2 regions of the Sporomusa intestinalis genome follow, and region 2 is predicted to be linked to the other one. Evidence: a T-box and tRNA genes for the amino acid it is inferred to sense, from the RefSeq annotation. Region 2 holds a T-box; the other holds one or more tRNA genes.
What was found. The T-box of region 2 lies ahead of leuS (leucine--tRNA ligase). A T-box ahead of a tRNA ligase gene usually reads a tRNA of that ligase, here a tRNA-Leu.
Positions count from the first base shown of each region.

Region 1 (4,411 bases), 1.6 Mb from region 2:
GAAGGAGTGACACAGGAGGGCAGGCAAGCGCGAGGATGGAAAATCGCGTCTAAGCTTGTAGGGTGCATCACAGGCAAATCCGTGATGCTGGAACCTGAGGAGTGATGGGTAGCTGTTAGAGATAATGGCGAAATTGCTGATCCCAGACTGTCAAGAAAAGCTTCTAGTGAGAGACTAGGTGCCCGTACCGTAAACCGACACAGGTAGGCGGGGAGAGAATCCTAAGGTGCGCGGGAGAACCCTCGTTAAGGAACTCGGCAAAATGTCCCCGTAACTTCGGGAAAAGGGGAGCTTGTAAACCGTGTAGACCAGAAGCGGTCGAAGCGGGAATGAGTTGCAAAAAAGAGGCCCAAGCGACTGTTTACCACAAACACAGGTGCCTGCTAAAGCGAAAGCTGACGTATAGGTGCTGACACCTGCCCGGTGCCGGAAGGTTAAGAGGAGAGCTTAGCGGAAACGCGAAGGTTTGAATTGAAGCCCCGGTAAACGGCGGCCGTAACTATAACGGTCCTAAGGTAGCGAAATTCCTTGTCGGGTAAGTTCCGACCCGCACGAAAGGTGTAACGACTTGGGCACTGTCTCAACGAGGGACCCGGTGAAATTGAAATACCTGTGAAGATGCAGGTTACCCGCGACTGGACAGAAAGACCCCATGGAGCTTTACTGCAACCTGACATTGAGTTTTGGTAAATGATGTACAGGATAGGTGGGAGACTAGGAAGATGGGACGCAAGTCTCATTGGAGTCAATGTTGGGATACCACCCTTTATTTACTGGAGTTCTAACTCAAGGAGTAACGAAACTGAGGACAGTGTCAGGCGGGCAGTTTGACTGGGGCGGTCGCCTCCGAAAGAGTAACGGAGGCGCCCAAAGGTTCCCTCAGCGCGGATGGAAATCGCGCGAAGAGTGTAAAGGCAGAAGGGAGCTTGACTGCGAGACAGACAAGTCGAGCAGGGACGAAAGTCGGGCTTAGTGATCCGGTGGTACCGAGTGGAAGGGCCATCGCTCAACGGATAAAAGCTACCCTGGGGATAACAGGCTAATCTCTCCCAAGAGTCCATATCGACGGGGAGGTTTGGCACCTCGATGTCGGCTCATCACATCCTGGGGCTGAAGTAGGTCCCAAGGGTTGGGCTGTTCGCCCATTAAAGTGGTACGTGAGCTGGGTTCAGAACGTCGTGAGACAGTTCGGTCCCTATCCATCGCGGGCGTAAGAGACTTGAAGGGAACTGCTCCTAGTACGAGAGGACCGGAGTGGACGGACCCATGGTGTACCAGTTATCCCGCCAGGGGTAGAGCTGGGTAGCTACGTCCGGAAAGGATAAACGCTGAAAGCATCTAAGCGTGAAACCAGCCTTAAGATGAGGTCTGTCATTCGCAAGAAGTAAGGCCCCTTGAAGAAGACAAGGTTGATAGGCCAGGAGTGGAAGTGGAGTGATCCATGGAGCGGACTGGTACTAATAGGCCGAGGACTTGACTTTTAAGCAGCGAACCAGCTTGCCGCGAGCGAGAGCGAAACGGGAAGTTGTGTGAGTCGCTTAGTTAGAGCGGAGCGATAACATCCATAATGTATCCTTTAGCTCTGAACTGGCGACCGGTTCGCAAACATTAATTGGATGACTAATGCGCAAATCTTTCTTCTGTGAAGTTTTCAGGGAATAAAGAGAGAATTAGGAGGTTACTCGCTAACGCTCGTAACTAAGCGATTCACGCAGGTTCTAGCGTCGCGATGCTCCTAATAACCTGGTTCTCTGCTTATGGTTCTCTGCTTATGGTTCTCTGCTTATGGTTCTCTGCTTATGATTCAGATTATTCCAAATACTTGTTTGAATAATTATATTATATGGAGTGGTACTCAAGTGGCTGAAGAGGACGGTTTGCTAAATCGTTAGAGGTCGTGAGGCCTGCGTGGGTTCAAATCCCACCCACTCCGCCATAAGCACCCTGGGTTCTTACGAGCCGTTAGGCAAGATGAGAACCTGAATAAGTTTTGTTTCCGGCCCGTTGGTCAAGCGGTTAAGACACCGCCCTTTCACGGCGGTATCAAGGGTTCGATTCCCTTACGGGTCACCATCTTCGTTGATTCGAGGTTCAATAGGTCGCGCGTTCGAAGGAACGAACTCGCGAACGAAGCGAACCCACAAATAACGGGCGATTAGCTCAGCTGGGAGAGCGCCTGCCTTACAAGCAGGATGTCGGCGGTTCGATCCCGTCATCGCCCACCATTTAACGGCCCTGTGGTGTAGCGGTCTAACATGCCGCCCTGTCACGGCGGAGATCGACGGTTCAAATCCGTTCAGGGTCGCCATCTTACTCTCTGAGTGGAAGTTTTTTACTACGCTCAGAACTAAGCGATTCACGGTTATCGTGTCGCCTCGCGGTTCGATAACCTGGTTCGCTGCTTATGACTCCGTAGCTCAGCTGGATAGAGCGTTTGACTACGAATCAAAAGGTCGCAGGTTCGAATCCTGCCGGGGTCGCCATCTTACTTTTTGAGTGGAAGTTCTTTACTACGCTCAGAACTAAGCGACTCACGTATGTTCTCGTGTCGCCTTGTGGCTCGCGACAACATGGTTGTTATATGCTGGCGTAGCTCAATTGGTAGAGCAGCTGACTTGTAATCAGCAGGTTGGGGGTTCAATTCCTCTCGCCAGCTCCAGCTAATCTGGAGGGATTCCCGAGTGGCTAAAGGGAGCAGACTGTAAATCTGCCGTCTTTGACTTCGGTGGTTCGAATCCACCTCCCTCCACCATTTAAGGATCTATAGCTCAGTTTGGTAGAGCATCCGGCTCATAACCGGCGGGTCCTAGGTTCAAATCCTAGTAGATCCACCAATTACATGCGGTCGTGGCGGAACGGCAGACGCGCTAGCCTCAGGAGCTAGTGGGGGCAACCTCGTGGTGGTTCAAATCCACTCGACCGCACCATTATCTACCTAATTACATGCGGTTGTGGCGGAATCGGCAGACGCACCATCTTGAGGGGGTGGCGCTCACAAGGCGTGTGAGTTCAAGTCTCACCAACCGCACCAGTAAATGTCAATAGTATGATGAACAATACTATTGACATAAACAAATAAAAATGCTAATATACTTTTTAGTCGCTATTCAAGCGAATCCTAGCGCATCCATGCGCGTCGGTCCCGGGCAGAGCGTATCGTCCATGATACGCCTGTGATCCTAGCGCATCCATGCGCGTCGTTCCCTGAAAACTGAACAATGTAAAGAAATGCATCATAAAAGCCAGATGTGCGGTGTGCTGCCATGCAGCACAACCAACAACAATTTTGATTGAATTGAGCCGATAAAACGGCTTCAATATATATAGTCGCAAGGCTATGAACTTTATTGGAGAGTTTGATCCTGGCTCAGGACGAACGCTGGCGGCGTGCCTAACACATGCAAGTCGAACGGAGTAGTTAGCAATAGCTACTTAGTGGCGAACGGGTGAGTAACGCGTAGACAACCTGCCTCTGAATTGGGGACAACACCGCGAAAGTGGTGCTAATACCGAATGTGGTATCTTAGTTGCATAACTGAGATAAGAAAGGTGGCCTCTATATATAAGCTACCGTTCAGAGATGGGTCTGCGTCTGATTAGCTGGTTGGTGAGGTAACGGCTCACCAAGGCGACGATCAGTAGCCGGTCTGAGAGGATGAACGGCCACACTGGGACTGAGACACGGCCCAGACTCCTACGGGAGGCAGCAGTGGGGAATCTTCCGCAATGGACGAAAGTCTGACGGAGCAACGCCGCGTGAGTGAAGAAGGCCTTCGGGTCGTAAAGCTCTGTCGTTTGGGACGAACGTATCCTATGTGAACAATATAGGGTAATGACGGTACCAAAGGAGGAAGCCACGGCTAACTACGTGCCAGCAGCCGCGGTAATACGTAGGTGGCAAGCGTTGTCCGGAATTATTGGGCGTAAAGGGCGTGTAGGTGGCCTGGTAAGTCGTGTGTCTAAGTGCGAAGCTCAACTTCGTATGGGCGCAGGAAACTGCCAGGCTTGAGTGCAGGAGAGGAAAGTGGAATTCCCAGTGTAGCGGTGAAATGCGTAGAGATTGGGAGGAACACCAGTGGCGAAGGCGACTTTCTGGACTGTGTCTGACACTGAGGCGCGAAAGCCAGGGGAGCGAACGGGATTAGATACCCCGGTAGTCCTGGCCGTAAACGATGGGTACTAGGTGTAGAGGGTATCGACCCCTTCTGTGCCGGAGTTAACGCAATAAGTACCCCGCCTGGGGAGTACGGCCGCAAGGTTGAAACTCAAAGGAATTGACGGGGGCCCGCACAAGCGGTGGAGTATGTGGTTTAATTCGACGCAACGCGAAGAACCTTACCAGGGCTTGACATTGAGCGAAAGGTCTAGAGATAGATCCCTTACCTTCGGGTAACGCGAAAACAGGTGGTGC
Region 1 is NZ_AP042390.1:3,762,787-3,767,197, reverse strand. Features, by position in the region: rRNA gene ACZ481_RS17770 (23S ribosomal RNA) at 1-1,481, shown strand, start outside; tRNA gene ACZ481_RS17765 (tRNA-Ser) at 1,846-1,936, shown strand; tRNA gene ACZ481_RS17760 (tRNA-Glu) at 1,999-2,073, shown strand; tRNA gene ACZ481_RS17755 (tRNA-Val) at 2,150-2,225, shown strand; tRNA gene ACZ481_RS17750 (tRNA-Asp) at 2,232-2,308, shown strand; tRNA gene ACZ481_RS17745 (tRNA-Arg) at 2,407-2,483, shown strand; tRNA gene ACZ481_RS17740 (tRNA-Thr) at 2,584-2,659, shown strand; tRNA gene ACZ481_RS17735 (tRNA-Tyr) at 2,668-2,752, shown strand; tRNA gene ACZ481_RS17730 (tRNA-Ile) at 2,758-2,834, shown strand; tRNA gene ACZ481_RS17725 (tRNA-Leu) at 2,842-2,927, shown strand; tRNA gene ACZ481_RS17720 (tRNA-Leu) at 2,946-3,031, shown strand; rRNA gene ACZ481_RS17715 (16S ribosomal RNA) at 3,345-4,411, shown strand, end outside.
Region 1: it has a tRNA-Leu gene. The T-box ahead of leuS (leucine--tRNA ligase) is inferred to sense a tRNA for this amino acid. The anticodon was not compared.

Region 2 (4,411 bases):
CACGCTGCCCTCAGCGATGGTTTCGAGCCACAGCTCTTCCGTTATATGCGGCGCAAAGGGTGCCAGCATTTTCAGAAGCCCGGACGCAACCTCCCGGGCCAGACCCGGCTGCGGGGTTATGTTCTGCTCTTTTAGCGCATACATCGCATTGACCAGTTCCATAATGGCACTAATTGCGGTATTGAAATTAAACCGTTGCCCAATATCCTCGGTTACCCGCTTGATGGTTGTGTGCAGTATGCGGCGCAGGGTTTTCTCCTCTTTGCCGAGCTGCTTCGGCTCATAGGCGCTGTCGGCCTCCGCCTTAACCAGCGGTGCGTAGTAGCCCACAATCCGCCATAACCGCCCCAGGAAGCGGTATGCCCCCTCTACCCCCTGGTCACTCCATTCCAGATCACGCTCCGGCGGCGCGGCAAAGAGGATAAACAAGCGGGCCGTATCGGCGCCGTATTTGCTGATAATCTCTTCCGGTGAAACAACATTGCCTTTGGATTTCGACATTTTGGCCCCGTCTTTAATCACCATGCCCTGGGTCAGCAGGTTCTTGAACGGTTCATTGACATTAACCAGACCGGCGTCTTTTAATACCTTGGTAAAAAAGCGTGAATATAAAAGATGCAGGATAGCATGCTCAATCCCGCCGATATACTGATCCACAGGCATCCAGTAGTTGGCTTTGTCCGGATTGAACGGTTCATCGGCGCTATGGGGGCTGGTATAACGGAAATAATACCAGGAAGAGCAAATGAAGGTGTCCATGGTATCTGTTTCCCGCCGCGCCTTGCCGCCGCACTTCGGGCAGGTACAGTTGATAAACTCTTCGGCTTGGGCCAGCGGCGATACAGAGCCACTGGAAAAATCAACGTTTTCCGGCAATAAGACAGGCAGCTGGTCTTTGGGCACAGGCACTGTGCCGCAGGCCGGGCAATAAATAACCGGAATGGGAGCCCCCCAGTAACGCTGGCGGGAAATAAGCCAGTCCCGCAGCCGGTAATTGACACGGCGTTTGCCGATCCCCTGTTTTTCCAGCCACTGAGCGATTTTAACCTTACCTGTTTCATTATCCAGACCGCTGAACTCGCCGGAATTGACCATTGTGCCCTGTCCGTCAAACGCCCCGGTCATTTCACTAAGGATAAGCTCTTTGCCGGTTGGCTGAACAACCACCTTTTTGGGCAATCCGTATTTGCCGGCAAATTCCCAGTCGCGCTGGTCATGGGCCGGTACCCCCATAACCGCGCCGGTGCCGTATTCAACCAGGACGTAGTTTGCCACCCAGACCGGCACTTGCTCGCCGGTAAAGGGATGGAGGGCGTAGGCGCCGGTGAAAATCCCCTCTTTTTCCGTCTCATTGGAGGTGCGGGCAATCTCGCTCTGGCCCCGGACACGCTCAATAAAGGCTTTAACAGCCGCCGCTTCCGCTTTGCCGGCAATCAGCTTGTCCACCAGCGCATGTTCCGGTGCCAGGACAATATAGCTTACACCGAAAACCGTATCATGCCTGGTCGTATATACAGAAATTTTTTCATCAATCTCAGGCAGGGCAAAGCTGAATTCGGCCCCTTCACTGCGGCCAATCCAGTTTTCCTGCATGGTTTTAACACGCTCAGGCCAGCCTTTCAGGTCGGCCAGGTCGGCCAGGAGGCGGTCGGCGTAATCTGTTATTTTAAAGAACCACTGTTCGAGATCCTTTTTAATAACGGCCGAGTCACACCGCCAGCAGCGGCCGTCAACAACCTGTTCGTTGGCCAAGACGGTATTGCAGTCATTGCACCAGTTTACAGCAGCCTTCTTCTTATAAGCCAGGCCCCGTTCCAGGAACAGCAAAAACAGCCACTGGGTCCAGTGATAATAATGGGGATGGCAGGTAGCCACTTCCCGGTCCCAGTCGTAAGACAAACCCAGTTCTTGCTGCTGGCGTCGCATGTTGGCAATATTGTCCCATGTCCAGGACGATGGATGAATGCCATGCTTGATAGCGGCGTTTTCAGCAGGCATGCCAAAAGCATCCCAGCCCATAGGATGCAGCACATTATAGCCTTGCATTACCTTAAATCTGGCAACAACATCACCAATTGAGTAATTACGTACATGGCCCATGTGCAGGTTGCCTGACGGATAAGGAAACATTTCCAGAACATAGTATTCCGGACGCTGGCGGTTGATAGTAGTGCTGAACGCCTCATTGTCAACCCAGGATTTTTGCCACTTGGACTCAATCTCGCGCGGCGAATATTTTTCATTCATCGAGTAATTCAATCCCCCTCGGACAGATAGTAAAAAAGTCCCGTGGCTAACGCCAGGGACGAGACTTCTCGCGATACCACCCTGCTTGATGACTGTAGTCATCCACTCCTTAGCCTGTAACGCAGGCCTGCGACGACCGCTGCAAGTAGTTAACTAGTTCACAATCGCTCCTCAGCAGTGAGTTCAGGTATAGTACAGACTGGCTCCCAGCAGCCGCCAGCTCTCTGGACTGTACATAATAGGCTTACTATTCTGCCTCTACAGATTTGCTTGTTCCATTATATAGCAATACATTTGAAAAGTCAACTTATGCCGGTATTGACAAAAACTGTTCTATATCAGGCAAACAGTCATACAATAGTTCATAAGGAGGTGTGTCATGTATAAGCTTATTATCGGCAATGTCAGAGTCACCGTAAATGACGACAGTATTAAGCGGGAGCAGGCCGCCGCATATGCCAAGCAGGCTATTTCCGCCGCCGGCCAGCAGGGCAAGCTGCTTTCCCATGTTGCCCTTAGTACCGGTCCGGACGGCATAGAGGTTGACAGTACCGAAAAGGCCGGTTGCCGCATGGTCAGGAAAAACATCAAACAAAGCATGTTTGATGGGATTATGGATGCGGCCAGAGAGAAACTCTATCCCAGCGGAACTTTCTCCCAAAAAGAATTATGGTTTGACGGCCAGACAGGACAGGAATGGCGAGGAGTCGAGGTAGACGAAGCCCGCACGGAAGTCCTGGCCAAGTTAGAGGATTGGATTAAAGCAGCCAGCCCTAATACGTAAATGAATGCTCAGTTAGCTAAGCAACAAAACCACTCAGAATCCGCCAACCGGATCTAAGTGGTTTTGTCATTAACAGTAGGGATATTCCCCTTTGCCTTTATCGTCCGGGCGGTTAGGCGCCAGTACATAACTGTATTTATCGGCATAGTGCCGGCGGTGGTCGGCAATATGAGCCAGCGTTGCCAGAAATATCTTAATTTCACTGATTGTGTTGTAAAGACCGAAACTAATCCTTACTAACCCTGGCAGGCTTTTATCATCATGGGTTTGATAATATTTGATCTCTTCCGCACTCAGCCGCAGCAGTTTTTCCACATACGGATGAGCGCAAAACAAACCGTTGCGCACAGCAATACCAGCCTGCTGTGACAGAATTTCCGCCACCTGGCTGTGATGAAGCCCTTCCAGACTGAAAGATACCAGACTCACCCTGGCTTCCTGTCCGTCCCTGATGCTGTACAGCGTAATCCCGGGAATATTGCGCAAGCCGTCAATGGCATAGTTAATTAATTGCTGTTCATAAGTGTGGATTACGTTAAGATTTAGCTTGGACAACGTCTCGATGGCCGTAATCAGAGCCAATACTCCCATCATATTGGGAGTGCCTGCCTCCCATTTGGCTGGCGGCGCTTCCCATTCGATTGCGGTCTGCGATACTAAACCAACAGCCCCGCCGCCCTGATATACCGGAACAGCCCCGGCAAAAGGCGCTTGGGGCCCGATAAGAACCCCGGTACCAAAGGGCGCGTACATTTTGTGACCCGAAAACGCTAAGTAATCGATATGCTCGGCCGCATCCGGCGGCCGCATATTAACACCGATATGCGGCACCCACTGCGCACCGTCCACAAAAATTGCGGCTCCGTGCTGGTGGGCCAGCCGGGCAATTTTGGCAATGGGATTAATATAACCGCTAACATTGGAAGCGCCGGTAACAGCGACTAATTTTACTTTGCCTGCATGGAGCTGCAGCTTTGCTTCCAGACTCGGCAAAGATAATCTGCCCGCTTTTGTCAGACCGACATAATCGACAGTGAATTTATCCCGCCAGGGCATGTCATTGGCCAGATGCTCCATATCTGTTGTTAACACCACCTGCTCCGGCCCGCCGGCTAAAGCATAAGCCAGCATATTAATTGCTTCCGTCGTATTTTTGGTAAAAATTACAACATCCTGCCGGCCGGCATTGACAAATTCCCTGACAACCTCGCGGCCTTGTTCATAAAGCTCGGAGCAGACAATTGACTTATAGCCTTTACCGCGATGAACAGAGGCATACCAGGGAGCGAATTGATTAATCTCGCTTAAAACTGCGCAAAGTGGCGGCGTAGTGGCCGCATTGTCAAAGTTAATCCCCCTGACATACTTCCCATTGGCTAA
Region 2 is NZ_AP042390.1:2,177,875-2,182,285, reverse strand. Features, by position in the region: gene leuS (leucine--tRNA ligase) at 1-2,247, opposite strand, end outside; T-box leader at 2,299-2,517, opposite strand; gene ACZ481_RS09895 (hypothetical protein) at 2,627-3,031, shown strand; gene ACZ481_RS09890 (aminotransferase class V-fold PLP-dependent enzyme) at 3,101-4,411, opposite strand, start outside.